Regions from separate parts of the Bacillus sp. 41-22 genome, predicted to be linked through region 3. Evidence: riboswitches for the same ligand, from Rfam matches in the RefSeq annotation. Region 3 holds a riboswitch; each other region holds the start of a gene.
The links. A riboswitch is a leader RNA that binds a small molecule or an ion and turns the genes downstream of it on or off. The one in region 3 is predicted to bind lysine.

Region 1: another riboswitch for lysine. It lies ahead of LCF45_RS04355 (amino acid permease); the one in region 3 lies ahead of LCF45_RS08975 (aspartate kinase).
Region 2: another riboswitch for lysine. It lies ahead of LCF45_RS14910 (amino acid permease); the one in region 3 lies ahead of LCF45_RS08975 (aspartate kinase).

Annotation. Positions count from the first base shown of each region.
Region 1 is NZ_CP084035.1:844,771-855,252, forward strand. It holds gene LCF45_RS04345 (type 1 glutamine amidotransferase domain-containing protein) at 1-236, opposite strand, end outside; gene LCF45_RS04350 (ABC transporter permease) at 519-1,718, opposite strand; gene LCF45_RS04355 (amino acid permease) at 1,779-3,203, opposite strand; lysine riboswitch at 3,350-3,531, opposite strand; gene gapN (NADP-dependent glyceraldehyde-3-phosphate dehydrogenase) at 3,709-5,148, opposite strand; gene LCF45_RS04365 (ABC transporter ATP-binding protein) at 5,854-7,614, shown strand; gene LCF45_RS04370 (ABC transporter ATP-binding protein) at 7,611-9,611, shown strand; gene LCF45_RS04375 (amino acid ABC transporter substrate-binding protein) at 9,915-10,482, shown strand, end outside.
Region 2 is NZ_CP084035.1:2,902,455-2,912,936, forward strand. It holds gene LCF45_RS14865 (hypothetical protein) at 1-222, shown strand, start outside; gene LCF45_RS14870 (DUF2785 domain-containing protein) at 398-1,222, opposite strand; gene LCF45_RS14875 (GrpB family protein) at 1,497-2,039, opposite strand; gene LCF45_RS14880 (AAA family ATPase) at 2,083-2,751, opposite strand; gene LCF45_RS14885 (metallophosphoesterase family protein) at 2,896-3,639, opposite strand; gene LCF45_RS14890 (aminoglycoside phosphotransferase family protein) at 3,653-4,591, opposite strand; gene LCF45_RS14895 (VOC family protein) at 4,606-5,403, opposite strand; gene LCF45_RS14900 (sulfite exporter TauE/SafE family protein) at 5,611-6,513, shown strand; gene LCF45_RS14905 (GNAT family N-acetyltransferase) at 6,554-7,003, opposite strand; lysine riboswitch at 7,388-7,580, shown strand; gene LCF45_RS14910 (amino acid permease) at 7,693-9,159, shown strand; gene LCF45_RS14915 (iron-sulfur cluster biosynthesis family protein) at 9,274-9,579, shown strand; gene LCF45_RS14920 (DNA alkylation repair protein) at 9,613-10,383, shown strand; gene LCF45_RS14925 (DUF2716 domain-containing protein) at 10,481-10,482, opposite strand, start outside.
Region 3 is NZ_CP084035.1:1,739,263-1,749,744, forward strand. It holds gene asnA (aspartate--ammonia ligase) at 1-672, shown strand, start outside; gene LCF45_RS08965 (RNA-guided endonuclease TnpB family protein) at 1,202-2,557, shown strand; gene LCF45_RS08970 (VOC family protein) at 3,274-3,726, opposite strand; gene LCF45_RS08975 (aspartate kinase) at 4,083-5,312, opposite strand; lysine riboswitch at 5,514-5,700, opposite strand; gene LCF45_RS08980 (DoxX-like family protein) at 5,893-6,801, shown strand; gene LCF45_RS08985 (DUF4166 domain-containing protein) at 6,806-7,417, shown strand; gene LCF45_RS08990 (YndJ family protein) at 7,423-9,048, shown strand; gene LCF45_RS08995 (8-oxo-dGTP diphosphatase) at 9,077-9,562, opposite strand; gene LCF45_RS09000 (N-acetylmuramoyl-L-alanine amidase) at 9,888-10,482, shown strand, end outside.

The DNA.
Region 1 (10,482 bases), 890 kb from region 3:
ATATCTGGGGAAAATCCGCCTGGTATAAAGAGGGCATCAAAGTTCTCTGGAGAAACATCATCAATACTTTTATCAATTACGACTTCACTTTTTCCTTGTTTACCGTGTACCGTTTTACCTTTTTCCATTTCAATAGTTGTTAATTCGTATCCCTTTTGATTAAAAGCTTCTACTGGCTCTGTGTATTCTGTGTCCTCGAAATAATCCGTTATTAAAATAGCAATTTTTTTACTCATTGCAATCAGCTCCTTATATTATATAATCGGTTCCAGAATCGTCCTTGAGCAACGCCTTTTATAAAGTGAAACTTTAATTCATATTTTTTCATTCCCTCCAGTTCCTTTGCCCTGTTAATTTAATAACTACCCTTTTTATTAGGACGTAAACATGTATTATCGTTTTTGTATGTAAAAATCATAAAATATCGGTTGTTTCAATGATTCTTGTTTGAGGAAGAAAAATAAAAAAGCCAAGGAGATAATTTATTTTCTCCTTGGCTTTTAAGATAATTCTTTTCGTTAAAACGAAGAAACGCGTTGCTTCGTTTTTGGTACAATAATAAATTTGATCCAGATTAACCCGATAATCATAATGATAAGACTATGTGAAAATTGCCCTGTGGCAATGAGTATAACACTTGAAAATACAATGAGTTGAATACTTAGCAATATGAAAATTAAGCTAAGAAATTGACTCATTCGTTCTTCAGTATCAATTGGATATAATGCTACAATAATATTTCCTGAAAAATATTTCCACAGGGAACGGAGCTGCATAGAAATCATATATAGGACGATATAAGCGATAGCACCTTTTACATATATATTCGGAATAAAATATAGAGCGAAAGCACCGATCAACCCTAAGCGAATATATATACCGAAATAATCATTACCGCGTAAAAATGCTAGTGTATGTAAATAGAAGAAAGTTGCTCGTTTTTTATGTAATAAAGGTTCAATCCAATTTGTAAGCCATTTTCTTTTATTTACTTGCTTATTCAGTTGCGGAACATCGGTGAAAATGCTAGCAAATTGATAGAAACGAACGTCCATTTTTTCTTCTTGTTCGATTATGTAATCCCACGGTATTCGTTTTGTAGGTTGTTTCTTCGTGTATAGAAGCAGGAAAGCAAGAAGTAAGAGTAGTCCGCCTAACACGATCACATTTGCAGTATAAAACAGCATGTAAATGATCAGGGCGTTACAAGCAATGCGAATGATAAACCATATGCTTTTTTCATAACTATCACGCCACATCCAATGTATGTATATGTTCCAGCCCTTTAGAATCATTAAAATTATAAAGATTGTACATAAGAAAGGTACGGTTAGTTGTAATGATTGCATGGCAAGCGGTACGATAACAAGGAACGTAAATATAAGCGGGAAAAGCTGAATGATGTAATTATATAGAAGAGATTTTTTAAAATAAGATGTTAATTTCTCTTCTAATGCAAGTAAATAGACAGCGTCCGGTTTTTGAATAAATGTGCGAACTTGGCATCTCGTTATAATGAGTGTAAGTACGATCGTGATGAGTAATAAAGATATTCCTTTAGAAGGATCCGTTTTAAGAAACTTAGCGTAATAATATGCACCTACACATGAGACGAAGATGAAGCTATATAGTAAACCGTTAATCATACGTGCAAAGTATGTGATGGCATTTTGAATATGTTGTTGAAAGCGAGAGCTCCATAGTGATTCGATTGACATGTTTTTCACCTCTTTTTTCTATTATATATGTTTTATAAAGTAAAAAACGAGCAAATTGCGTTACGCAACTTGCTCGTTTTTCTTTTCTTTATTTTTTTTCTGATCACGATTCATTAATGGATAGAAGGCAAAGCCAATTCCGAATAAACCAATTCCGAGAAGAAATGTTTTTATATCGGATGCGCCGGTTTTAATAACCCATAGTGCATAGCAAAGTGCGATAACTGCAACTACACCATCCATAATTCTTGAACCCATTTCATTCTTATATGTTTCACCAGTTGCGACTAGTTTTAACTGGAAGATTGGTGAAACGAGATATGGAATGAGGTAGGCCAGTGTTGATACGGTAATAACGAATGTATAAGCTTCCGCAATTGTTCCTGATAATGTTGAGAATAAGAACACTTGCGACATAATGTTTGTTAATCGTAGTGAATGAATTGGACTTCCTTTTTTATTCGTTTTTGCGAAGAAGGAAGGGAAGAAACCTTCTTTTGCTGCTTGATAAGGTACTTCTGAGCTTAATAAAATCCAGCCTAATATTGAACCGAATAGGGAAGTAAGAGCAAGTAATGCCATAAGTTTCCCGCCGCCATGACCCATTGCAGCGTTTAATGCATCTGCTAATGGACGTTCAGAAGCTTGTAATTTATCAACGTGAAGTACACCCATTGTTAAAATTGTAATTCCTAAGTAAATTGCAACTGTGATAAGTAATCCTGCAACAGTTGCGCGTTTTACCGTTTTTGGAGAGGTAGCTCGGTTTGATAAAAGAACGGCTGATTCAATCCCGATAAATGCCCAAAGTGTTGTAAGAGCAGCTAAGTTTACTTGTGAAAGTAGACCGTGTGATACGCCTTCTTTATCGATCATTGGTGTGTACCATTGTCCAAACTTTGAAGCTTCGAACGCAAATAACGTAACGACGATGAATAGAAGGAATCCAGTCACTTTCGTTGTTGTTGCTAAGAAGTTTAGCTTCCCAGCTCCGCTTACACCGTTTGTTAAAATTAAATGTGTTCCCCAAAGTAAGACAGAACAAATAGTAAATGTAATTAGTTTTCCAACTTCTATATTGAAAGAGCCAATTGAAAATAGTAGTCGTGTATCTTTCATAATTGGGAAGAAGAGCGATAAATATCCCGCGAAAGATGTAATAATGGCAACGTTACTTGCCCAGTTTGCAACCCAATATCCCCATACCATGCTGAAACCAGCCATTTTCTTTCTTTTTGGTGTTGAGAATAAAGCATATGCATGACTTTGTGGTCCTGTCGTTAAATCAGGACGACGAATTGCTAAATTACCGAAAACAAGAGCTAGCATTAAAACACCAAACCCTGTTGTTAACCAAGCTAAAGTGACACCGAGTGGGCTTGCTGTTTGTGCTAACGTACTTGGCACCATGAAAATACCAGCGCCAACCATGTTACCGACAACGAAAGCTGTTAATACCCAAAAGCCCCATTTTTTTTGTTGCATAGAAAATACCTCCAAAGTTAGTATAACCAAGTCAAGCGAGGAGATATGTATGTCTTCCTGATAAGGAAGAGAAGGTCCAAACAAAACAAAAAAAGCACGTAATCTGCCGCTACATGCTTTCTATCTTATAAGAAACCCACGACATACCTCTCGATAGCTCTCCACAAACGAAACGTTTGTGACAGTTCTGCACTTATTAAATGCAGACCCAGCAAGCGTGTATGGTGGACACGACTTACTTCGGCAATCATTCCTTTCTCATTTCTTCATCAATGCCACTACATCTCCTGAAATGATACTCTTAATGACTGCAACCTCTACCTCACCGAGATACGAATGAGGATTTATGTATTAAATTAACATGTTTAAGAGTAACAAATGTATTTTTATACGTCAATGGATATAGTAATAATCAGATTATAGAGAAGAATTCGTTATTAGGTCCTGGAGGGTTTTAACTAAAAAGCAGCTGACCTAAATATTAGATCAGCTGCTACATATAAGATTAAACTAAGTTTAATACAGTTACTTTTTCACGTGTCATAGACTCAAGGCTCTTATGAATACCTTGTGCGCCCATACCTGAACCTTTTATACCGATGAATGGGAAGTGGTCAGGACCGCGCTCTGTGCGTCCGTTAATTTGAACAGAACCAGTGTCGATTTTGTTAGCAATTGCAAATGCTTTGTTAATGTCTTTTGTGAAGACACTTGCTTGTAGACCGAACTCTGATTTGTTAGCAATCTCAATTGCTTGCTCATCTGAAGAAACACGGATGATTGGAAGGATTGGGCCGAATGGCTCTTCCCAAGCAACTTTCATTTCTTCTGTTACGTGGTCGATTAATGTTGGGTAAATTAAGTTACGCTCACGTTTGTTACCGATAACGATTGTTGCACCTTTTTCTACAGCATCATCAACTAAGCCTTGAACGAAGTCAGCAGATTTGTCGTCGATTAATGGGACGATTGTGCTGTCTTGTTCTGGAGATCCAACTGATAATTTAGCTACTTGCGCTTTTAATAATCCAACAAGCTCGTCCGCTACGTTTTCGTGTACAAGTACACGTTTAATAGCTGTACAACGTTGACCAGAGTAAGAGAATGCACCGCTTACGATATGGTTTGCAGCATCTTGTAAGTCAGCATCTTCACGAACGATACCAGGGTCTTTACCACCAAGTTCTAATACAAGGGGAATCATTGCAGCTTTTTTCGCTAAATGTTTACCTGTGTTTGTACCACCTGTGAACGATACCATATTGATACCTTCGTGTTCTACTAAGTAGTCACCAATTACAGAACCGCGTCCTGTAGCTACGTTTACAAGTCCTTTTGGAAGGCCAGCTTTATGAAGTGCTTCAACCATTTTAATACCACTAATTGCACCTTGAGTTGCTGGTTTGAAAATAACAGCGTTACCCATAATTAATGCTGGTGCAAGTTTTGCAGCAGATAAGTTTACTGGGTAGTTAAATGGTGCGATTGCTAATACAACACCAAGTGGTGCGCGTTGGATAATCGCAAGTTTAGATTTCGTTCCGCCAGGGAAGCTATCGCCCATCATGCTTTCTCCGTGCATATGAAGAGCTTCTTCAATAGTGTAACGAATGAAGTCAGCTGTACGAACAACTTCTTTTTTCGCATCTTTATATCCTTTACCGACTTCTTTCATAATGATATCGGCAATTTCATCTTGCATATTTACGAGCTCATCAGCCCATTTATATAAATATTTTGCGCGATCTTGTAGAGAAGCTTCAGCCCATGATTTTTGAGCTTCTTTTGCAGATGCAATTGCTTCATCTACTTCTCCTTGAGTAATTGCTTGTACTTGCCCAATTACTTCGTGTAAGTATGGAGATGGAATGTCGATTGTTTGACCTGAAGAGCTTTCTCTCCATTCTCCGTTTAAATAAAATTTGTACGTATTGCTAGTTGTCATGATTAGTCCTCCTAAAATAGCAACTTGTAAGAGTGAGTATAAGGTGATTGTAGGTGGTTTGATAATATTTTTCAAATGAAATGTTTGTGAAAACGATTTCTTATTATTTTTTTGTTTTGTATGCCCTTTCTTACAGAAGATTCCCTTATTTCAAACTGAATTATAAGTAGAATGCATCACTTTCATTTTTTGTGATAAAAGATTATTTTATTCTAAAGCGAAAAAAACAATTGACAGAATACTCAATAAAGTTGTAAGATTATAAATGGAAAATAAATGAAGGGGGTGTGCGTAATGATTGTAATCGTAAATGTAATGGGCTTAGCTCTGTTAAATGGCGGAAAACATTCATATCATTACGCAACCCGTGCGGATATATAGGACCTTTGCGTCTTATGAGAAGCGTACGTTGCGTATATCGTAACGTACGCTTTTATGCATTCTTTGCATATCGTCAAGCGGCGGTATGCTTTTTTTTGTTTATCCCGCTATTTGCGGGCTAATAATCAGTGGGGAATGAACAAAACCCCCACTGATTAAAGTTTCACTTTATTTTCCTTGTTTGCGTGGTTACTATAAAAAATCAGAATTTGGAAGGTGGAAAAATGTGATGAAATTGTATGGCTTACGAAATGTAAATGTGATGGGTTTGGATAGCGGATAAAGAAATGTGAATCAAACGAGAAAGAGAAAGGAGAGGTTATATTGTTTTCAGTATTACTAAAGTTAAGCTGGTTTTTTAGAGAGCATTGGAAAAGGTATAGTATTGCAATTGGGGTACTTTTAATTGTAAACGTGATAGAGGTAATTCCACCGAAAGTGTTAGGGATTACAATTGATAATATTAAAACGGGAGCCTTAACGAATGAGGCGATTATGCAATATATTCTTATTTTACTTGGGGTAACGATTGGTGGGTATGTACTTACTTTCATTTGGCAGCACCAACTATTTGGCGGTGCGTTCGTACTCGAGAAAACGATGCGTTCAAAATTTATGGGGCATTTACTTAAGATGACACCGACGTTTTATCAAAAAAATCGTACTGGCGATTTAATGGCGAGAGCGACAAATGATTTAAAAGCAATCTCGATGACAGCTGGTTTTGGTATATTAACGCTCGTTGATTCTAGTCTATATATGCTTACAATCGTTTGTATGATGGGCTTCTCAATTAGTTGGCAGTTAACATTTGCTGCGCTTATACCGCTTCCGATTATGGCATATGCGATGAATAGATACGGAAAGAAGTTGCATGAAAGATTTACAGTCGCGCAAGATGCGTTCGGGGATATGAACGATAAAGTACTTGAATCAATTGCGGGTGTACGCGTTATTCGTGCGTATGTACAGGAGAACGCTGATCAAGAAAGGTTTCATCATTTAGGAGATGACGTATACGAGAAAAATATGAGAGTAGCAAGAATCGATGCATTATTCCAGCCAACTGTAAAAATGCTCGTCGGTCTTAGTTATTTAATTGGTTTAGTGTACGGTGCATATCTCGTATTCCAATCAAAGGTGACACTTGGTGAGCTCGTTTCTTTTAACGTCTATTTAGGGATGATGATTTGGCCGATGTTTGCAATTGGTGAATTGATTAATGTTATGCAAAGAGGAAATGCGTCGCTCGACCGTGTAAATGAAACGTTAGCTTATGAACCGGATGTAAAGAATCCGAAAGATCCAAAGGTTGTACAAGAGCCAGATTACATTCAATTTGATAATGTTACTTTTTCATATCCTTCATCAATTGAAACAAATTTAAAAAATGTTTCATTCTCATTAAAACAAGGAGAGACACTTGGAGTTGTTGGGAAAACAGGAAGCGGGAAAACGACGCTCGTTCGTCAGCTTCTTCGTCAATATCCACTTGGGGAAGGGGATATTGCGGTTTCTGATGTGAAGCTAGATAAAATTACGAATGATAACGTACTTGGCTGGATTGGGTATGTACCTCAGGAACACATTTTGTTCTCAAAAACAGCGAAGGAAAATATTTTATTCGGAAATAGAGAAGCGACTGAAGAAGAACTTGAAAAAGCGATTGAAATAGCTGCGTTTAAAAAGGATTTAGAGTTTTTACCGGAAGGTTTAGAAACGCTCGTTGGAGAGAAAGGTGTTTCTTTATCAGGTGGGCAAAAGCAAAGGATTTCGATTGCGAGGGCTGTTATTCAAAATCCGGAAATTTTAATTTTGGACGATTCTTTATCAGCTGTTGATGCTCGTACTGAAGCGGCAATTATTGAAAACATACGAACAGAAAGAAGCGGGAAGACGACGATTATAACAACGCATCGTTTGTCAGCAGTGCAGCATGCTGATTGGATTCTCGTTATGGATAACGGTGAGGTTATTGAAGAAGGCTCGCATGAAGCGCTCGTTCGAAATGGGGGCTGGTATGCAGAGCAGTTCGAAAGACAACAAGGTGAAAGTGAAAGTACGGATAGTGGGGTGAAAATATGAGTGTTTCAAAACGATTGTTTCAATACGCGATGAAAGTAAAAGGGCCGATTTTTGCAGCGATGGCGATGCTATTTGTTTTCGTTATTGCAGAACTCGCGGGTCCTTTCGTCGCAAAAACGATGATCGATGAGCATATCGTTGGAATAGAGAGACCCTGGTATGAAACAGAAAAGAGTGAGGATGCTGTTTCATATAATGGCGCCTTTTATAAGCGAAGTGATCGCTTTGAACAAGGTGAGCAAAAAGGGAAAGAAGTCCGAGTGATTCAAGTTGGTTTTCAGTACTATTTTGTACCGAATAAAATAACGCTTGAAGGAACTCGTTCTGTTAAGGGTGATGTGCTTACAGTACAAAGTGGTAAGGCAGTGCAAGTGTATAAATCGAAAGCCTTAACGAAAGAAGAAGTATTTGCGTTTTATAAACCAGAAATAAATAGGTTATTACTACTTGGCGGTGGATATTTCGCTTTATTAGTAGTCGTATCATTATTTGCATACGGAAAGCAGTTCTTCTTACAGAAGGCGGCAAACAAAATTATTCAAATTATGAGGGAAGACGTCTTTTCTCATATTCAAACGTTGCCAATTCGTTATTTTGACCATTTACCAGCAGGGAAAATTGTTTCGCGTGTAACGAATGATACAGAAGCGATTCGTGATTTATATGTAACAGTGCTTGCGACATTCGTCTCTAGTATCATCTATATTATCGGGATTTTCGCTGCGCTATTTTTACTTGATGTAAAACTGGCGGCACTATGCTTACTCATCATCCCAATTTTAATTGTTTGGGCGATTATGTATAGAAAGTATGCGTCTGTATACAATCATAAAATGCGTTCGCGTTTATCGGATATTAACGGAACAGTGAATGAATCAATTCAAGGGATGCCAATTATTCAAGCATTTCGTCAAGAACATGAAACGAAGAAGGAATTTGAAGAGTTAAATGGTGATTATTTTAAATATCAAAATAAAATTTTAAATTTAAATGCAGCAACTTCGCATAATTTAGTGTCTGTATTAAGAAACATCGCTTTTACAGGTGTAATTTGGTATTTCGGTGGTGCTTCATTAAGTGCTTCTGGCCTCCTTTCTCTAGGGATACTGTATGCTTTCGTCGATTATTTAACGAGATTGTTCTCGCCAATTACGAACATGGTGAACCAACTTGCTAACTTAGAGCAATCGCGTGTTGCATCAGAGCGCGTCTTTGAATTGCTAGAGGAAAAGGGAGAGGCAGTAGAAGAAGAACGTATGCCTCGCTTAACCGGAAATGTGAAATTCGATAATGTTTCGTTTTCTTACAATGGAAAAGATGAAGTATTAAAAAATATTTCTTTTGAAGCGAAACAAGGGGAGACAGTGGCACTTGTCGGTCATACTGGATCAGGAAAAAGTTCCATTATGAATGTGCTCTTTCAGTTTTATGAATTTCAAAAAGGGAAGCTTACGATTGATGGTCATGATGTAACAGAGATGCCGAAACAAGCAACACGTGAACATATGGGAATTGTATTGCAAGATCCGTTTTTATTTAGCGGGACAGTGGCATCCAATGTAAGCTTAGAAAATGAAAAAATTTCAAAAGATCGCATCGTGAAGGCGTTACGTGATGTTGGTGCGGAAAGGTTTGCGAACAATATAGATGAAAAAATTACGGAGAAAGGAAGTACACTTTCAACCGGAGAACGTCAGCTTATATCGTTTGCTAGGGCACTTGCTTTTGATCCTGCTATTTTAATTTTAGATGAAGCGACTTCCAGTATTGATACAGAAACAGAAGCGATGATTCAACAAGCACTAGAAGTTGTGAAGAAAGGACGAACGACGTTTATTATCGCTCATCGTCTTTCAACAATTAAGAGCGCTGATCAAATTATTGTGCTTGATAGAGGAACGATTTTGGAAAAAGGTTCCCATGATGAATTAATGAAAAAGCGCGGGCGTTATTACGATATGTATAAAACGCAAATGGAAGGAAACCAGAGTGCTTAATTTTTAGAAGAACTTGCGATTTTCGCAAGTTCTTTTTTGATCGGATTGTCCGCTTAGAAGTTAATATATTTCACCGGCTGAAAAACTTATAAATAAGTAGGTATTGTTTTACCTTTTTCTTTATAAATGCTATATTAAAAAATGTTACTTATTTTTTGTATGTAGCGCTATTTTTCCATTTTGTTTGATTATGAAGAAAAAGGTTAAACTAAATAAGAACATTTTCATTGAAAAATTGTTCGAAATTGCATACAATCAATATAGTTTTTAAATTCCTATCAGAATACTTGGAGGACTACTATCATGAAAAAATTATTTTCAGTGCTTGCAGTAACTACATTAGCGATTGGGATTGTAGCGGGCTGCGGTAAAGAAGAGAAAAAAGATACAGCTAATCAAGATGCATTACAGAAGATAAAACAAAGCGGTGAGCTTGTAATTGGTACAGAAGGTACATATCCACCATTTACGTTCCACGATACAAACGATAAATTAACTGGGTTTGACGTTGAATTAGCAGAAGAAGTTGCAAAACGTTTAGGTGTAAAGCCTGTATTTAAAGAAACACAATGGGATAGCTTACTTGCAGGAATAGATGCAAAACGTTTCGACATGGTTGCGAACGAAGTTGGTATTCGTGAAGATCGCCAAAAGAAATATGACTTCTCTAGTCCATACATTTCTTCTTCAGCAGCATTAGTTGTTGCGAAAGATAAAGATAAACCTGCTACATTTGCTGACGTAAAAGGATTAAAAGCAGCGCAATCTTTAACGAGTAACTACGCAGATATTGCTAAGAAAAATGGTGCGGAAATCACAGGTGTAGAAGGATTTAGCCAAGCAGCAGAATTATTAAGTTCTGGCCGCGTTG
Region 2 (10,482 bases), 1.2 Mb from region 3:
GGTATATATTTTAGAGAAACTTTTGTACACTTGTATTTTCCATGGCATGTCTTTAGGAATATCCCTATTACTTTGACTTCAAATGAATTAGAAATCGGAAAAGGAAACATATTTCATCTTCAACATGCTAGAATGCCTAGTCAAGAGATTCTATTATTCATCAAGAATTTAAAACAGTATGTTAATAGTTTATATGAGGAAAATCCACAACTACATATTTAATACATTCGTTATTACATATAAGCTCGTGTATATTTAAGTCTAAAATTTCAATTCAACTAAAAAAACCGATTATTTTTGTAGGGAACCTACAGGTATAATCGGTTTTTTAATCTTATTCTTTGCTTACATGCTCATTTATAATGGAATCTAGTGATAGACTAGATATTCTGCTTTTTTAATATCTACGCAATTTCTCCAAAGTCTCCAATATATCATCTGTAAAGGCAGTAGCGCCCTCTTTCTCTAAAGCTCTGAAATATAAACTTCTTAAGAAAGCTCTAATATTTTGTACTAAAATATCATGTTGAGGATGTGGGATATCTTCAACAATTGCTATACTATGTAGCCAATTGCTCCACTCTTCTTCAGTTAAAATATTTTGGTTACGCAACGACATAATTGGCGTTACTAATCTCTCATCCTCAAAGTGTATGTATACGTAGTCATTCAATCGAACCTTCTGACGAACAGCAGCTAGTATTGCATATGAAAACTCACGATTTTGTATTGTACGTGCTAAAGCATCTAGTGCATCTGCCGCATGTGCAGTAGAATGCGCCCAGCCTTTTCCTTCTACGTAACCCCTTACATCTTCTTCTAAATAGACATATTCCAGAACTTGTTCTGCTACACTGTACAGTTGTTCTTCAGATAACAATGGTTCTCTTTCATGAACAGATAAAATAAGTGGTGGAATTAAAACAGAGAACGCACGTTTAAAAACAGAATCTGTGCCCTTTTCACCAATTTTATAAAATAAATAATCAGGACTAATTGCTTGTAACATTAATCCTCGTAATTCTTTTTGTCTAAATACATCATTTGTAATCCATTTGTGAAGCGTACTATAAATCAAATCATCACGTAATTCAGCATCAGGTGATCCGATATAATCTAACATCCACTGTGCATATGGATATGCGTCTACGTCTTCTGGCACAGCATAATTATTATTTTGAATTTGTTGTAATTCTTCTTTTAGTTCTAGCACTTCTGTCATTATATTCCCTGTCCCCTTTTTACGTTTTTTAACTTATTTTCGCCTTATCCCCTGTAATTCCCCTCATAAATTAAGTCGACTTTTAATATAGTTTTAGTCCCTATCTTTCTATGAACTTGATTCAATTATATAAATTTCTCCCGAGAAATAAAAGGAAATACATTGGAACACCAAAGCTTCTCACTTTGTTTACATGCATTTCATGTAAGTTTAGGCTATAAAATAAAGTATTTTTTTCATTTATATTCAAACGTAGTTACAATCAAAAATTAAATCATTTTAGAACTTGTTTAATAAATTCTGTTTTAGCTTTTGTGTATGCTTCTCTATCTTGGTTAAACTTTTTTGCTAACTCTTGCTTTAGATTTGAATAATCATAAACTAATTGTGGATTTTCTCGTAAGCGGTTACGAAATAAAAGTTGTTGCTCCCATCGTTCAGTTCCTTTAACCATCAAATGCAGATGAGCTACACGCCTATTATTCTTCACTTTCACAAAGAACCTTCTCCAAGGTCTTTCATCTAATTCCGGGCCTACATAATGCCAATCATATATAGCCAATTTTGCTGAAATATCGAGCACTCTATCAAATGAGTCTGTTTCAGCCATTAGATCAATGATAGGTTTTGCAGGTAAACCAGGTATGGATGTACTTCCTATATGTATTACTTTGCTAATACCGAGAGGAGTAAGCAGTTCATAAAGTTGCTGTTCTTCATATCGGCCTTTATCTTGCCAATCAGGATTTGCATTAACTATCTCTACTGACTCATTCGCCCATACAGGCCAATCGTTCGGATTATCTTTTTTATCCACCCGACGCATCCCCTTTCACGAACTTTTTGTTATATAAAAGATTTTAAATTCCTTTAAATACAACTACCGGATCATCAAAATTACTATTCTGAAATATAACATTTGCACATTCTTTCGCATTATGCTCATCTATATACATCTTACAAGCCGCATGATATCTGTTTATAAACATTTTCTCTGCTTCTTCATAACTTCCAAAAGCCTCAGTCTCGCGCTCTGCACCACGTTTTCTCGCAATCTCAAAATCTGTATCTATGAAAATTTTATAGTCAAATAGATACTCAATTTCTTTTTTCAATAAAAATGTTCCATCTACTATTAGCACCATAGTTTGCGGCGCCACTAGCGGCGTATTATGTACAGGCATGTCCGTTATTAAGTTATGAGAAATCGTTTCATACTGTAAATTCCCGTTAGGTCCTAAAGGTTTTAATAGCCTTTCTTTGAAAGCTGTATAATCGTGTGCATCTTCATAATACCCTCTTGCAGACTCTTTTCCTTGTGCATAACGAATCACTCTCGGGTTATGAAAATCGTCAATGCTGGTGCGTATTACTTGCACTCCCCGATTTTTCATTTCCTCTGCCAGTTCGTTTGCAAATGTTGTCTTTCCTGAAGCTGTAATACCACTCACTCCAACTCTTGTTGGATGAGTTAAATTTAAATTTAAAATATGATCAGCAATTTCTTTCATGTATTGTTTTCGGAGCATGACATTCCCTCCTGTATATTGTTTACATAATATAATTGCAGTAAATTAAATTCATCGCTATTTGTTGGTAAATCGATATATTTAAAAAAATCGTTGATATATTTTAAGTTATGATAGATATATTTTTATTGATTTATATTTTCCTTATTTCCCTTTAAACCCTCGATATAAAGCAGTCCGTAACTCCTGCTTGTATTCCTCAATTTCTGGCATATCCAACTCTTCAGCTAATCGGATGGCTAGTTCAATATCATATGGTACACGTACGAGTTGAATGGAAAAGCTTGCTGCTTCTTTTTCATTGTATGTTCCTTCAAAAATTAAATAGGAAGCTTGTGTAATTTCAAGTGGATTACCTACACTACCAGCATTACATAACGTTTTCCCTCTAAAATTTTGCACATACGCCTGATGAACGTCACCGTAACAAACGACATCTGGTTTTCTTTCCCCTTCTATATTCTCTGTGAGCTCACTATTTTCGAACATACTAATACGCTCTTCTCTTGTTGCATGTGGTTGAATTCTTTCATACAAACTTCTCGGTGAAGCGTGGAACATACGAATCAGTTTCCCACTCATATAAAACTCGATTGAAAATGGTAAGCTTCTTAAATACTCATTTTGTTCTTCTGACAATTGTTTTTGATGCCATTTTAACGCTTCAAATTCAGTCGGTTTTGTAATGAAATCATCCCAGTTTCCCATTACGGTTCCTTCACATTCTTTACGAACGATTTCAATTACTTCGCTAGAATGCGGACCTTTTCCTACTAAATCTCCAAGACAAATAATACGTTCGATTCCTCTTAATTTAATATCTTTCAGTACTGATTCTAATGCCGGAATATTACCATGTATATCTGAAATTACCGCAATTTTATCCAAATGAATCCCTCCGTTATTTATTGTTTATTATATCCTCATGTTGTGATTGATACCATTTTGGAATATAAGATGAAAAATGATTATGATCTTCTATAATTCGGTTCAATCTTTCTTTCATATCCTCTACTAAATGTGGTGTAGTTCGGTTTGTCCATACGATATCCGCTGGGAATGTCATCGCTGCATATAATGAATACAGTTTCCAAAAGTGGATTGACGGATCGCCTCCGCAATAACCGTGAACTTGTCCAACCGCAAATGGTTTGCTTATTCTTGTAGTAAAAATCGCTACGTTATAAAAATCGTGTATTGGATCGCCAAAATCATATCCACTAAAATCGATAACGATAAATTCATTATTATGAATCATACTATTTGCTGGGTGGTAATCATCGTGTAAAAATGTGATAGGCCGATTTTTCAATAAGTCTTTATGATTTTCTACAAAGGTTAATACTGGCTTCAAATCCAGAAAATTCACCTCATAATCTGCTAATGCCTCTATGTACCTTTCATACTTATTCCACCTAAATATTTCCCATTTATTACTTGCACTTTCTCTTTCTATCGAGTGAATTCTCTTTAATATTTCCCCTGCTTTTCTTCCTGCATTATACTGTTCTTCCACCGATAGCTTGCTTAAGCTCTCTTGACCATTTACACCTTGGGTCCATTCAAATACTTGAACACATTTATTTAATCCCTCAAGTTTTATGAAATGAATTAACTTCGGCGTTGGAATATGTAATAACTCCAATTGTTTCATATACATATATTCTTCTTGTTTTCGTTCATAATTAGAAGAATCACACACTTTTACAAAATAAGTTTCTCGATTCTCTAGGTCAATTTTATACTTCTCTTCATGTGAAAAACCTTTTGTAATAACTGTACATTTTACAATACGTGACCACTCTAGTTTTCTTTCTATCTCTCTTAACATTTCTTCCACAAAACTCACCTCTATTAATATACGAACAAACTACCTAACACTTCATACTCTCGTTTATTTTCCCCTTTAAACTCCACTGCAAATGGATATTCGCCATGATGCTTCAAACGTTCTAGTACTAGCCCTTCTCCAACTGGTTCACAAAACTGCACATGAACATCACCAAACGATACACTTTGACACTCAGCATTCCATTCTTCATTTTGTATGATTGAATTTGCAGTTAGCTCCATTACTTCTTTCCATTTCCGCACTGTTTCTCGAACATTTTTCACCGTATAATGAATCGTTTCAATTTCTTGTACTTTATTTTTATGTTCAGTGATCGTCCCTATTTTACGTAAATCGTTTCTTCTTTCTTCATCCGTTTCATTCCACTGTATAAAGAATGGTAATTTCGGTCCATTCTCTTCTTGCTTTACAAATAACATTTTCCATTCTAAAAGCCGGCCATCTTTTCTCATCCGTTTCCCTTCAAATGGTCCTATCGTATGTAAGCCGTGCTTACTAAATTTAACTGCTAGTTCTTCAATTGCATCTGTTCGAATTGCGATTTGTAGCATCCCTTCTCCATTTTTTAATTTCACCACTGTTTCTTGTACTAATGGATTTTCTGCTTCTTTCGCTTTTTCTTCATGCTGAACTGCTAAAAATTCTATATATGATAAATCAAAATAACATAAACTATTCCAAGTACCCCAAGTCGTATGCTCACCGCCTAATGCAGTATGAAATCCATGCTCCTGCATTTGTTTTGCTGCTTCTTCCGGTGTACAATGCACTGCGTGAACGAGATGATCAAATGCTAACATAGTCTTTCTCCCCTTTCTCTCCATCCTTTTATTGTATATTTTATTTTTCTTTCGTTCAATTCAAAAAACTTTAAAACCCAGTTGATTTATACGATTAATGTGTATTATAATAAAACAAATTTAATTATTGCTGATTGGAAAAACCAAAGGCACTTTTCTCATACGGGAAAAGTGTCTTTTTCATTTATTATTACAGGGGGATTATTTATGCAGAAATTAATTGTCTTTGCTATTATTGGATTTTTCGCTCAATTGATTGATGGCGCACTTGGTATGGCGTACGGGGTAACGTCTACCTCACTATTATTAATGTTTGGTATCGCACCAGCTGTAGCTTCCGCATCAGTTCATTTAGCTGAAGTCGTTACAACCGCCGCTTCTGGTGCATCTCATATCAAATTTGGAAACGTTGATAAATATACAGTTTCCAGACTTACATTACCAGGAGCAATTGGCGCATTTATTGGGGCATGTTTTTTAAGCAATTTACCTGGTGATGTAATTAAACCGTACATTTCCATATTTTTATTTACTTTAGGGGTTTATATTTTATTACGATTCATCATTCAAAAACAAATTGTTTCTTCAAATAAGCGTATGTCTGCTAAACAACTTGTACCACTTGGCTTATTCGCTGGATTCGTCGATTCAACTGGCGGCGGTGGTTGGGGGCCGATTACGACACCTGTTCTTCTTGCAAGAGGAAATGAAGCTAGAAAAGTTATTGGATCTGTAGATACGAGTGAATTTCCTGTTTCACTCGCTGCAACGATTGGCTTTTTCATTTCACTTGGCTGGGAACAAGTAAGCTGGGTTTGGGTATTTGCCCTCATGCTTGGTGGTATTGTTGCCGCACCAATCGCCGCATGGTTAGTACGCATCGTTCCTTCTCATTTACTTGGCGTACTCGTTGGCGGACTTATTATCTTTACGAATATACGTACACTGCTTACTACATTTAAAGTAGATCCAACTATTATTTCACTTTCTTACGTTGCAGTTGGTCTTGTCGTTATTATATCTATTTTTATTGCTGTTCGTAATCATTCCAATCGTTCTAACGTATCGACAGCCGGCTATCCGAAAGATCAAAAACAAATGCTACCATAATTAATAATAATACCGCCCGATTTACTTCGAGCGGTATTTTTTATTTTTCTATTTTCCAATTGACCATCGTTTCAGTACTATTTACTCTTTTCATATGTAATTTCTCTAAGACACGAATAGAGCTATAATTATCAAGGAGTGTCTCCGCTATAATCGTTTCCACTTCCCCTGTTTGAAAAGCCCATTTCATTAATTCACTAACTGCTTCTGTTGCATACCCTTTATTCCAATATTTCTCAATAAATCCGTAACCAATTTCTACCGTATGTTGCTCATTCGGTTTCCCTTTAAATCCTATATCACCTAGAACAACATCATCCTCTTTCCGAATAACATACCACGGTCCCCACGGTAATGAAGCCGCATCTCGTTTCATATTTTCTATATGTCCTACAATATGCGGACCACTATTGTATCCTTGATTATCCGCAATTTGAATCCATTCTTCTGTACACGGTACTATATATAATCTTTCCGTTTCTAATTTCATAATGATATCCCCTTTTCAATTAAACAATACCTCAATTTTATCAGAAATAAAAAGAATATTCATTCTATTTATCGAATTTATACTTATTCTTTGAAACGAATTTAAGGAATAATCCCCTTCTGATAGTTATGTCGAATTATATTTTCTGAATTTTCTTTTAATTTTAAAGGGTTTTTCAATATTTTTTGCGAAACATTTGTATAACAATTTTTTCTTTGCTTATTGCTACATAATAGTAGGTTCGGGTGGAGTTTTGCAAGCGTTTCCTATACAATAACCGATATTTTTTGACTTTTCCTAACAAAATTCCTTGCAATATATTCAGAAAGTCATTACAATTGCCATATATTAAATATCTTAGCAATATATAAATCCTCATCAATCCGATGAGGTAGAGGTTGCGACTTTTAAAAGTAAAATGGACGAGACACAGCGAATGTCACTGACTCCGTTTGAAAGGAAAAGTTGCCGAAGTTTATATTTCTTCTCTGGAAATATGAGCTGGGGCTGTTTCCGAAAGGAACAGAACTGTCACGTTTACAAAATTACCGTGTAAACGTGGTGTGCTATCTTAACGGAAGGGTATGATGGGGTGGTTATTTGTGAAACGTTCCGCCTAATTCCTTTGGCGGTTTTTTGTATTTTTCTCCCCCGCTCCTTCCTAACCTACAAGAAAAGGAGTGTTGAACATGAATAGCGCAACAAATCAATCTACCTCTAAAACGCAAACTACACAAGGACAAGGTGAATTAAAACGCGGATTAAAATCTCGTCACCTTACGATGATTTCTCTCGGTGGTACAATCGGTACCGGATTATTTCTTGCCAGTGGTGGTGTTATCCATTCAGCTGGTCCTGGCGGTGCATTAGTCGCATATGCCGCAATTGGAATTATGGTTTATTTTTTAATGACAAGCTTAGCAGAACTCGCGGCTTACATGCCTGTTACTGGATCTTTTAGTACTTATGCAACAAAATTTGTTGATCCATCACTTGGTTTTGCACTTGGATGGAACTATTGGTATAACTGGGCGATTACGATTGCAGCTGAACTAGCGGCCGTAACATTAATTATGAAATTTTGGTTCCCAGATACCCCTTCTCTTATTTGGAGTGGACTTTGTTTAGCTATTATTTTTCTCTTAAACTATTTATCTGTTAAAGGTTTTGGTGAATCTGAATATTGGTTCGCACTTATTAAAGTAGTTACTATTATTATCTTTTTAATTGTCGGTTTTATGATGATTTTTGGAATTATGGGCGGCGAATCTGTTGGCTTTAAAAACTTCACTGTTGCAGATGCACCATTTAATGGCGGCATCATGGCAATTATCGGTGTATTTATGGCTGCTGGTTTCTCATTCCAAGGAACTGAATTATTAGGAGTAGCTGCTGGTGAAACTGCTGATCCAGAACGCAATATTCCGAAAGCAATTCGTTCTATCTTTTGGCGCATTTTATTATTCTATATTTTAGCAATTCTCGTTATCGGTTTATTAATTCCTTATACGACTGAAAGCCTTGCAGCAAGTGATGTTACAGTAAGTCCATTTACACTTGTATTTGAAAAAGCGGGCGTTGCCTTCGCTGCTTCTGTTATGAACGCTGTTATTTTAACTGCAGTACTTTCTGCTGGTAACTCTGGAATGTATGCATCAACTCGTATGCTTTGGGATTTAGCTCGCCAAGGAAAAGCACCAAAGTTCTTAGGGAAATTAGATAGCCGCGGTGTACCTGTTAACGCATTAATCGCAACATCAGTAGTTGGTAGCGTCGCTTTCATCGCTTCTTTATTCGGTGACGGTGTTGTATACATTTGGTTATTAAATGCTTCTGGGATGTCAGGATTTATTGCTTGGGTAGGGATTGCTATTAGTCATTACCGTTTCCGTAAAGCCTATATTGCACAAGGGAAAGATTTGAAAGATTTACCATATCAAGCGAAATGGTTCCCGTTCGGTCCAATCTTTGCATTTACACTTTGTGTTATTGTTATTTTAGGTCAAAACTACGGAGCATTTACAGGAGCATCTATCGACTGGAACGGTGTACTCGTTTCTTACATCGGTTTACCACTCTTCTTAGTACTATGGTTAGGTTATAAATTTACTAAGAAAACGAAAGTCATTCCACTTGATAAATGTGAACTGAAATAAAGTAAAACGAGCAAACAAAATTGTTTGCTCGTTTTTTTAATGCAATGCTTCTCCCTTCCCTATTTCTCCTGTTTTTGCAATAATAGAGGAAATATAAATAAAGGTTGGGATTACATGAACATTCGTATTACTGATGAAGCAAAAGCAGCTATACATAGACTAGTACGTGAAGACAAAAAGATCATTCGCATTAGAGGAACTATGACAAACTCTTGCAGTATTTTCGTTGATGTCGATTTAATTTGGGATACATATAATGCGGATGATGTTGTATATGAAGATGCGGAGCTTATCGTACAAATGGATTCATTCACGACAGATTACACTGGTGATACGGTGAAACTTGATTATAAGACGACAGGTTTTAGTATTACGACTCCTAGTGAGACTTTGGTGTATGGATTGTCGATTAAAAAATAAACATTGTTTTTATCCGACCAATGGGGTGAAAAAATGGGCAAATATGTTCCGTTAAAATTTTTATTTAACAAAGAATTAGCAGAAAAAATGGCTGATTCTATTTGTAAACACGATCCTAATTTCTCTAAAAGAAACTTTGTATCTACCGTAACATATAAAGTTGAAAATTTAGAGTTAAAGCAACGTATAGAAGTAATAGCAGATGAATTACACAATGCATTACAAAAAGATTTTAATGAAGCAATACATATATTACTGAAAACATTAGGACCAGAAAATACAACAGAAGTCGGCACATTTACAAAGGGTTATATGTATATGCCTATCGCAAAATACGTTGAAAAATATGGGCTTAACGATTTTGACTCCTCATTCAACGCAATGTATGAAATAACAAAAAGAAATACTGCTGAATATGCCATTCGTCCTTATCTTGAAAAATACCATGAAGAAACCTTGGACATATTGCAGCAATGGTTACGTGATGAAAACAGCCACATTAGAAGATTAGCTTCAGAAGGTACTAGGCCAAGACTTCCTTGGGCAAAAAAAATAGGAGCTTTGAAAGGTGACTTCAGAAATAATTTAAAGCTTCTTGAGCCATTAATGAATGACCCTTCTAATTATGTTCAAAAATCTGTAGCCAATCACATTAATGATATTACGAAAGAAGATAAAGAACTCGTTTTTCGATGGTTGCGAGAATTACTCGATAAAAACCATCCTGTTAATCCTTGGATTATGAAACATGGATTAAGAACGGTGATAAAAAATGGCACTTTACCAAAAGATTTTTGTTTTTAAGTATTTGTAAAGAAAGCAACAATCTATATGAAAACAGCTAATAATAAAAACGTTTATACTTCATTTGGAAGTATAAACGTTTTTTCTCTTTTAAACATT
Region 3 (10,482 bases):
GAAGAACTTGATGCAACGCATTCCATTTATGTTGACCAATGGGATTGGGAAAAAATCGTTCAAAAAGAATGGCGTACTATCGATTACTTACAAAAAACAGTACAAACAATTTATGGAATATTCAAAGAATTGGAAGATCACTTATTTGAAAAGTATCCGTTCCTTGGAAAGTATTTACCAGAAGAAATTGTTTTCATTACTTCTCAAGAACTGGAAGATAAATATCCAGAATTAACACCGAAAGATCGTGAACATGCAATTGCGAAAGAACACGGTGCAGTCTTTATTATTGGAATTGGTGATGCACTCCGTTCAGGTGAAAAGCACGATGGACGCGCGTCCGATTATGATGATTGGAAATTAAACGGTGACATTTTATTCTGGCACCCAGTACTACAAGCTTCGTTCGAATTATCATCAATGGGAATTCGTGTTGATAGTAAAGCACTTGATGAGCAATTAACGAAAACTGGTGAAGACTTCAAACGTGAGTATGATTTCCATAAAGGTATTTTAGAAGACGTACTACCATTAACAATTGGTGGTGGTATCGGCCAATCAAGAATGTGTATGTACTTCTTACGTAAAGCACATATCGGTGAAGTTCAATCTTCTGTATGGCCTGATGATTTACGTGAAGCTTGCAAGAAAGAAAACATTCATTTGTTTTAATAGAAGTGAGAGAGAATAGCTCAAACATAGAGCTATTCTTTCTTTTTTATTTTGTAAACGAATAGTTTACAGTGAGTTTTACTAATGGTTTCTTTTTCGTCTCCTTTTATCCTTTTCGGCAAGAAGACTCCATCTGATTTGTGTTACGGGTGAAACCCAACAATTCAGGTGGAGATGAATTGCCGTCAGTCAATAGGCTGAACTCTTTTGTTTCGTTCATAACAATTTTTTGATGGGGAACATTCGTTTCTTTTTGTCTTACGATATAATCTGTAGTAGATAAGGAGGGAATATATCGTAAGACAACGAAATTGGATAATAATCATTCGGTTACTTGAGCAAAAAGGAATTAAGATGAAGACCATGTTCACATTTAGTTCCGTTTAGTTCCAAATATTGATTTGTCAAAAGTAATTAACAGTTACAAAAGTGTTAGTTCTCGTTTCGTGAAACGAGATTTCCTAAGATAAAACATTATCTTAGGAAAGAAATAATTTTAATGAACTCTCTGAGAAAGGTGGTGAAAACAATGACTAAAAAGAGAGCAGTGAAAGTATTACGTAAACAAAAAAAAAGAGAAAACATGCAACGATTCACGCAGAAACAGAATATCGGACGAGCTTGTCTCACAGCTAAAGAATTTCGCTTACTGCAACGCATGTCACATAGTTCTAAAGCATTGCGAAATGTTGGATTGTACACGATTAAACAAAGTTATTTGAATAATAACAAGATGGCTACTGTAAAAGAAGTGGACACTGCCATGCAAACCGATATGAACTACTGGGGTATTCAATCAAACTCTGTTCAAGCGATTCGTAGAGCCTTATTTACAGAAGTGAAGAGCTTTTTTAAAGCAATGGAACAGTGGAAGAAAAAACCTGAAACCTTCACAGGTCGTCCTAAGTTTCCGAATTATTCCCGTTCCACTGACAAACGAATCATTGAAATCTATCAAGTTCCAAAAGTTGATAATAACGGGTATTGGATGATTCCGATGAATGTTGCATTCAGAAAAAAATTCGGTTCCATTAAAATACGTATGCCTAAAAACTTAAGAAATAAAAAAATCTCCTACATTGAGATTGTACCGAAGCAAAAAGGTCGGTTCTTTGAGGTGCATTACACATATGAAATGCACGTTTCTCAAATGAAGAAACAACCCACGACTATTAGTAAAGCTTTGAGTTGCGATTTAGGTGTAGACAGATTATTAAGTTGCGTAACAAATACAGGTGATGCATTTTTAATTGATGGAAAAAAATTAAAATCCATTAACCAGTACTTCAATAAAATGATACGTAATCTACAACTGAAAAACATGGAAAATGGACTTTCTAAACGAGTTGTAACGAACAAAATGGCTGCACTTTGGCATAAACGGGAAAGACAAATAAATGGTTACATTTCACAAACTGTAGGCTTGTTGTTCGAAAAAGTGAAAGCATTCAACATAGATACTGTTGTCGTAGGGTATAACGCTGGTTGGAAACAAAAATCTGATATGGGAAAAAAGAATAATCAAAAATTTGTTCAAATCCCATTTCATAAACTGATTGCAGCAATTGAGAATAAATGTATAAAAGAAGGCATCCGATTTTTAAAACAAGAAGAAAGCTATACTTCAAAAGCTAGTTTTCTTGATAAAGATAGGGTTCCAGTTTGGGATAAGGATGATAGGACGCATTATCGCTTTAGTGGCAAACGGATCACTCGTGGTCTGTACCAAAGTAAAGCAGGGAAATGTATTCATGCTGATATTAATGGTGCATTGAATACATTGGAAAAATCGAGAGTTGTAGAATTGGATGACAATCTCAAAGTGAAAACGCCGATTCTATTAGAAGTGCAAAAACGTAAGGCTGTTGCTTCGTGCATAGCTTAGTGGGTGCGTCAACCATCCATGTGTACTCGACTTGTCGGGGCTTGTAGCACACGCCGGAGTCATCTGAGTGGTGGCTTCTTCCACAAGGAAGAATTGCTCTTTTTCGAAAGGGTGGTGCAAGTGGGGAAACGATTGTTCGTTTCTAGTACCAACCAAAAAGATACTTGGGGTGTTACTGTAAGGTGGCATGAATTCTAGAGCGTCAAACTATCTAGCGATAGACGAGAAGACCTAGCGTTCTAACTCAAGCCCCCACTGAAACGTTTCAACTCAGTGGGGGTAGTTGACATTGGATTTGGTTTGCTAATTATAATTGCATTCATTGATTACGAAAAAATACAGGTGGTTGTATTAGGAGTTGCACTATTCATGATGGTATTTTACTCGGATGTGAAGAAAGTTATTTTGAATGAATATAGAGCGTTTTTTCATGGGAAAGAGCGATAAGATATAAAATGAGAAGAGTCAGTTATATTTCCTAGGAAAGGATAAAATGAATAATTAAATTATTTTATAATGATTTTGGGATGTTGATAATATGTTAAAGAACGATTTGGATAGAGTCTTGAAATCTATGTGTAAAATGAAAATACATTTTTAAAAGCTCAAACAAGCATAACCACGTTCTAAAGTTAGGACGTGGTTAAAAATATGGTTTAATTGATAATGAAATTCTGTTTGGCAAAGCCAATAATTTTTTATAAAAAATTACTTAATTATTTGTTACCGATTTCTTCCGCCAAACCGATTAGAATTCCTTCGGTTCCACGAATGTAGCAGAGTCGATACGAGTTCTCATACTGAACTACTTCTCCAACGAGCTGAGCACCATGCTTAGTAAGTCTGGATACCATTTCGTCAATGTCCTCGACGGTGAACATGACGCGCAGATAACCGAGGGCGTTTACAGGAGCTGTCCGGTGATCTGCTATAGTAGGTGGGGTGAGAAATCGCGAAAGTTCAATTCGGCTGTGACCATCTGGCGTAACCATCATAGCAATCTCTACGCACTGAGAACCGAGTCCAGTTACGCGACCAGCCCATTCACCTTCAACAGTAGCTCGCCCTTCGAGATTCAAGCCAATCTCCTCGAAGAAAGAGATTGCGTTATCAAGAGATTCTACAACGATGCTGATATTGTCCATTCTTAGTAATTTGTTTTTTGTCATTGTCTTTATCTCCTTATATGTATAAATTTATTATCTAATTATCCTCATAATTATACTAGAATCTCTTCTAAACAAAAAACACCTTGTCACAGTGTAGGAAAATGTGACAAGGTGTTTTCGGGTATGTCATATAACAACTTATTAACAAAAAACACTTCGTAAACTTTCTACTATTGAAATATACGCGAACTTTATTTCGTGAATACTATCATTTCAAGTAGTTTCAAGAATTTGATACTGTAGTTGCTATTTGATAAAAGAACTTCGACTTCCCCGCAAAATATTCCCACCCTATTTCTATTTATATAGGAAGGAAATAGATTCGTATAATTTGTTGTAAGTTTTACTGGTGGAAATTAAATCATTTGCACTAAAGGTTCAATTTTCGCCATAAATGATTGATGAAGTGCTTCAACACCCGTTACTAAATGAAGACGGTCAATAACGACAGATACTTTAATTTCTGATGTACTTACCATTTTAATATGAATATCTTCTTCTTTTAAAGTAGTGAACATATTCGCAGCAACTCCTGGGTTAGATACCATACCAGATCCTACAATTGATACTTTTGCTAAATGATTTTCATGTTCTACAGATTCATAGTGAAGTGCTTCTTGATTTTGTTCCAATACTTCTAATGTTTCTCTTAAATCATTAGAATGGATTGAGAAGGAGAGGTGAACAGTTCCTTCATTTGTAATACTTTGAATAATAATATCTACATTAATATGTGCTGCTGCTAATGTAGAGAAAACTGTTGAAAGTGCACCTTGTTCTAATCCTTTAATTGTGACACGTGTAATATTATCCTCAAATGCAATACCTTTAACGATTGATTGTTGTTCCATGTTACATTCTCCCCTTACAATTGTTCCGTTTTCTTGTTCCATACTTGAGCGAACTTCTAAAATTACATTATGATTTTTAGCAAATTCAACAGCGCGTGGGTGTAATACGCCAGCACCGAGGTTGGCAAGCTCTAACATTTCGTCATAAGAAATTTCATCTAATTTATAAGCATCTTGTACAACTCGTGGATCAGTCGTATATACGCCGGTCACATCCGTATAAATATCACATTTTTTTGCTTTTAATGCAGCAGCTAATGCGACAGCAGTCGTATCGGAGCCACCACGACCAAGTGTGGTAATTTCATTTTCTTCACTTATTCCTTGGAAACCAGCTACTATAACAATCGTGCCTTCAGTAAGGTGAGACTGAATACGAGTGGTGTTAATGTCAGTAATCCGTGCACTACTATGTACAGATTCTGTCGTAATACCAGCTTGCCATCCTGTTAATGAAATCGCGTTATAACCTTTTGTTTGTAGTGCTATTGTTAATAATGAAATAGTTACTTGTTCTCCTGTAGATAGGAGCATATCCATTTCACGTTTACTTGGATTTTCAGTAATAGCGTTAGCAAGTGCTACAAGTTTATCCGTACTTTTTCCCATTGCTGAAACGACAGAGACAATACTATGTCCTCGTTCATATTCTTCAATAATTAAATTTGCTACATGTTGAATGCGTTCGACGCTTCCGACAGAAGTACCGCCAAATTTTTGTACAATCGTTTCCATTACGAATTCCTTCTTTCGTCCATTTTTAAGAATAGGTTAGGACATATACAAATCCCAATATTCCTGTAGTTACCAGAGAGAAAAACAAAAAACACCATCTCAAATAAGTGAGGATGGTGCTGTTACAGGAAAAGGGAAACAGAAAACGGAGCTAATAAAAAAACCGCCAAAAAAGGAATATCATAAAAATGATATCTCTTTTTTGTAGATAGCTCTTCATACGTACACGTCTGTACATATGACAGTTCTGTTTCTATTCGAAAACAGCCCCAATTGATAAATGCAGAGAAATTTATCAATTTCGGCAACACTTCCTTTCCTCTAAAATCATAGACATCTCTGTGTCTCCTTTAGAATACTTATAAGCGTTGCAACCTCTATCTCACGTTTTAGGCGAGAGTGTATGATTTATGAAGTTGTTGGTAACATTTGTTTTATAATAATTTAAATTTTTCAGGGAATCAAGTGTTTTTTGTATTTTTTTGAAATTCTATCTTTTTATTAAATTAGTTTGTGAAAAATGTAGCAAAATCGATTCATTGCATGTACATTGAAAATATAGCGCATGGGAGGTGGAAGGATGGGGAAGAAAAAGCCTATTTATGTAGCCACAGAAATGAACACAACAATGGAGAAACTATGGGCATATACACAAGAGCCTGATATACATACAGAGTGGGATGCTCGTTTTACTGAGATTTCGTATTTAGAAAAAAAAGAGGGAGAACCACAGAAGTTTTTATATAAAACAAAGATCGGATTTGGACTTGAAATAGCCGGAGAAGGGGAATCGATAGGTGAAATAAGAAAAGAAACTGGAGAACGCATTTCCTCTTTAAAATTTTGGACAGACAATCAATTATCACTTATACAAATAGGGCGTGGTTATTGGAAGTATACACCGAATGAAGAACATATTCATTTTGAAACGCAATATGATTATGATACGAGATTTGGTCGTATAGGAAATGTGATAGATTTATATGTTTTTCGTCCACTATTAGGTTGGGCGACAGCATGGAGTTTTGATGCTTTAAAATTATGGTTAGAAAAGGGACTTCATCCTAAGTTGCTAATTAGAAGAACGATGACGTATTGGCTAGTTTGCTTTTTATTTGCTTTCGTATGGTTATATCAAGGGATTGTACCGAAATTGATGTTTACTCATTCAGAAGAAGTAAAGATGCTTTCTGCACTAATCGGATCGAATGAAAGTAGTATTTTTATACTTAAAATAGTTGGATTTTTAGAAATAATATGGGGTGTTATGTGGCTATTGCCACTTCAAAAGCGAAAACTATTTATATTGCATATTATATTGTTGATAGTTTTAACATTAGCGGCAGGATCGACGAATATCGCTAGTTTTACGCAACCGTTTAATCCGATTACATTAAATTTTCTTCTAATAGGGTTATCGATTGTCGGTTATATAAATAGCACTAATTTGCCAAGCGCAAAAAATTGCAAGAGGACGAGAAAGGGATAAGTATATGGTTAATATTTATGAAAGATTATTAGGGGATTCTTATAAAAAGCTTCATCCAAAATTGCAGGAACGATATGCGATAACAAAGGAAAATAGCTTTATTGGGGAAGGGGAAATGGATGAAATTTATGGAGGATCTTTTTTCGTTAAATTAATATTAAAAATTACATCGAAGTTTCGAATGTTTTTCTCTGAGCGAGGGCAAAAAGTTCCGTTTGTGATACATAATACCGCTGAGCGAGATGAACATGGAAATGAGTTTGTACGGTGGAATCGTACTTTTTATTTTCATAATAAGAAAAGATATTTTAACGCTGTTATGCAGTTGGATGAAGAGAATAATGAAATTGTAGATTATTTTGGTGAGCCACATTTACTCGTTTCTACATTGAATTTTTATATTGATGAAAAAGGCGGGATGCATATTTCTTCAAAGAAACAATGGTTTTTTATGTTTGGAAGAAAAATACCGTTACCTAGATTTTTATACGGAGAGGCAAAAATTGTTGAAAGTTATGATGATGCACTGCAATGTTTTCGAATTCATGTACAAGTACGTAATCCGTTAATTGGTTCGTTATTTTCATATAAGGGAACATTTGTGGAAAGGGAATAAACGTTATGAAAAATATACTATTTGGGCTTGATTGCTATATTATTTTTCTAATATATGAGTGGTCAAATGTAAACCCAGTTGAAGCAATTATTTTATTATCTATTTTGTTATTTATACCGATGTCTTTTTGTATTATTGACAAGAAAAAAAGAAATGGATCGTATGTATTATTTTATAAATTTGTATCGTTTTTATATCCAATCGCAGCAATCAGTGCAATGCTAGCTTTCGTAACAAATCACTATTTCTTTGCGCTACTTTGGTTTGCATATACAGGAATCGTTGCGTTATTTGGTGTAAGTAGATTGTTAGAAAGAGGATGGAAACCGATAGAAGAGACGGCTATCGATAGTGCGTTTATTTATTTGTTTTTAGGTGGTTTTTGGTTTTTTGCTTCAGTAGCAAAGGTTTCAATTATGCACTTTAGTTCTGACATTGTTTTACTTACAGCGGCACACTTTCATTATTCGGCATTTTTATTGCCGTTATCAGCTGGTTTACTTGGAAGAAAAAGAGAACGGGGAAGTAAGTTATATGACTCTATTATGTTTATCATCGTCATTTCTCCAATGACAGTTGCAATAGGAATTACGTATTCGAGGGTATTTGAATTTTTTGCAGTGTTCATATATTTATGTGCCATTTATGGATATGGGATTTACGTATGGAGAACGAAATTCAATGCTATAAGTGCAAAGATTCTCCTTACTCTTTCATCCAGTACACTTATGGTAACAATAATGTTTTCACTCATATATTCATACGGAAATTTCAAACAAGTAATGACGATTACAATTGCACAAATGGTCTGGATTCACGGTGTTGTAAATGGAATTGGAGTAGCGTTACCAGCTTTTCTTGGTTGGATGATTGAAAAGAGTACTCCGAATTATAAATATTACGGGAAAACAATGAGCAGGTTAAGAGGAAATGCGACAGTTGGTGAAGCATTTTTACATAACAGAAATTTAATAGATAGCAAGGAATACAAAGGTTTAGTTGATAAAATGAATGATTTTCATAGTGAGGCATTTGACATGACGAAGATTCCTTTAAGTATTATTCGTTTTTATGAAAATACAAAAGAGTATGAGTTACAATCGCATATTAAATGGACTCGTTGGTTCCGCCCGGTTGCATTTTGTTATGAGAAAATGAGTAAGCGTGTAGGACAAATACATTTAGGAATGGGCGGCAAGTGGGAAACGATGCATGGCTCTATCATTGGGATAATAGATGAGAAGGATGGAAGAGAGAATGTAAGGGCTTGGCTAAGAAAAAATGAAGCAGGAGAGTCTGTTTTTGTAGCCCTCTATTCAAAGCATGCATACAAGAACGAGACATATATGAATATCGCATTGCCTTTACCATATTCGAATATGACTGGTATTTTGAAGTTGTACAATGATACGAACCAGTTAATGATTACAAGTAAGCTAAGAGAGCGTCGTAAGGGAGATGAAGGGATATACTTACATACCCGCTTCTTTACAATACGCTTACCATTAGCAGAGACTTTTATTATTAAAGAGAGAAAGGATCAAATATTAGAAGCTAATCATAGAATGTGGATATTTGGAGTTAATTTTTTAGAAATTGATTATGAGATTAAGAAAATAGAGGGAAAGTAAGAAAGGCTTGGAGAGATTCCAAGCTTTTTTACGTATGGGTAATTGTCATAGCAACTTGTTTATCCAAGTCTTGGTCCCAAACACGCTGAATTTCAAACGTACCTTTTTCAAAAAATAATGGGAATCTCTCTTTAAACCAATCTTGCATAGGAAGATTGAGTGCTGTATCAATTGGCACCCATAATAATTCGCCTTCAGGAGGATTCAAAAGGAGTTCACCTTCAAATGAATCTGTCCAATAGTTAAATACCATATATCGAACATTTTCTTTCGGATTTACGTATTCATCTAATCCCTTAAAAGTTAAATTTGAAACAAGTAATCCAGTTTCTTCTTTTACTTCTCGTTTAGCAGCTTGAACGATACTTTCTGGAAAATCTACTTTACCGCCAGGAGCGATGTAACCAGGGAAGCCTAGATGATCCGGCCGTTGTATTAGTAATACTTCGTTATTATGTTGAATCATACACATTGTATAAATGCGGTGTTCGACGCTTTTCCAATTCGTGCTCATACGAATCTCTCCTCTTATAAAGTGAAACTTTAATCAGTGGGGGGTTCTTCATCTCCCACTGATTATTAGCCCTCACCAATCGGGCTTTTACGGGCAGTTGATCACCCACCTAACTTCTTTGCTTTCGCTGAATTTTGAGGTGGGGGTCTTACTGCCCGTTAATGCGGGATGAAATGAGTCTCTTATAGTTTAACTATAGTTATTTGTTCCAAAAAATACAATAATAAGACAAAATTATACAAAATGCAATTGACTATTACTAATTTTCAGAATTATAATTAGTCTGTTATATAAAAACATTGTACTTGAGAGGGGAATATATTCTATGAAAAATAGAATAATCGCAGCAGCAGTAATCGCAGCTAGTATATTATCTTATTCATCTAGTAGTTTCGCACAAATAAAAACGTTTCCAGATGTCCAAGCAGGGCACTGGGCAGAAGATTCTATTAACTACTTAGCAGAAAAAGGCGCAGTTACAGGTAACGAGAAAGGAATGTTCGAGCCTGGAAAAGAGATCACTCGTGCAGAAGCAGCTACAATGATGGCTAAAATCTTAAACTTACCATTCGATAAAGATGCTAAACCATCTTTCAGTGACTCTCAAAACGGATGGTATACCCCATACATCGCAGCTGTAGAAAAAGCTGGTGTTGTTAAAGGGAAAGGCCCAGGCGTATTTGATCCAACTGGGAAAATTGACCGGGTTTCAATGGCCTCTCTTATTGTAGAAGCTTACAAATTAGATTCTAAAGTAAATGGTACTCCAGCAACTAAATTCAGTGATTTAGAAAAAAGCTGGGGGAAAGCAAAAGCTAACATCCTAGTTGAATTAGGGATTTCTGTTGGTACTGGTGATAAATGGGAGCCTGAAAAAATTCTAACTAAAGCAGAGGCAGCTCAATTTATTAAAAAGGCAG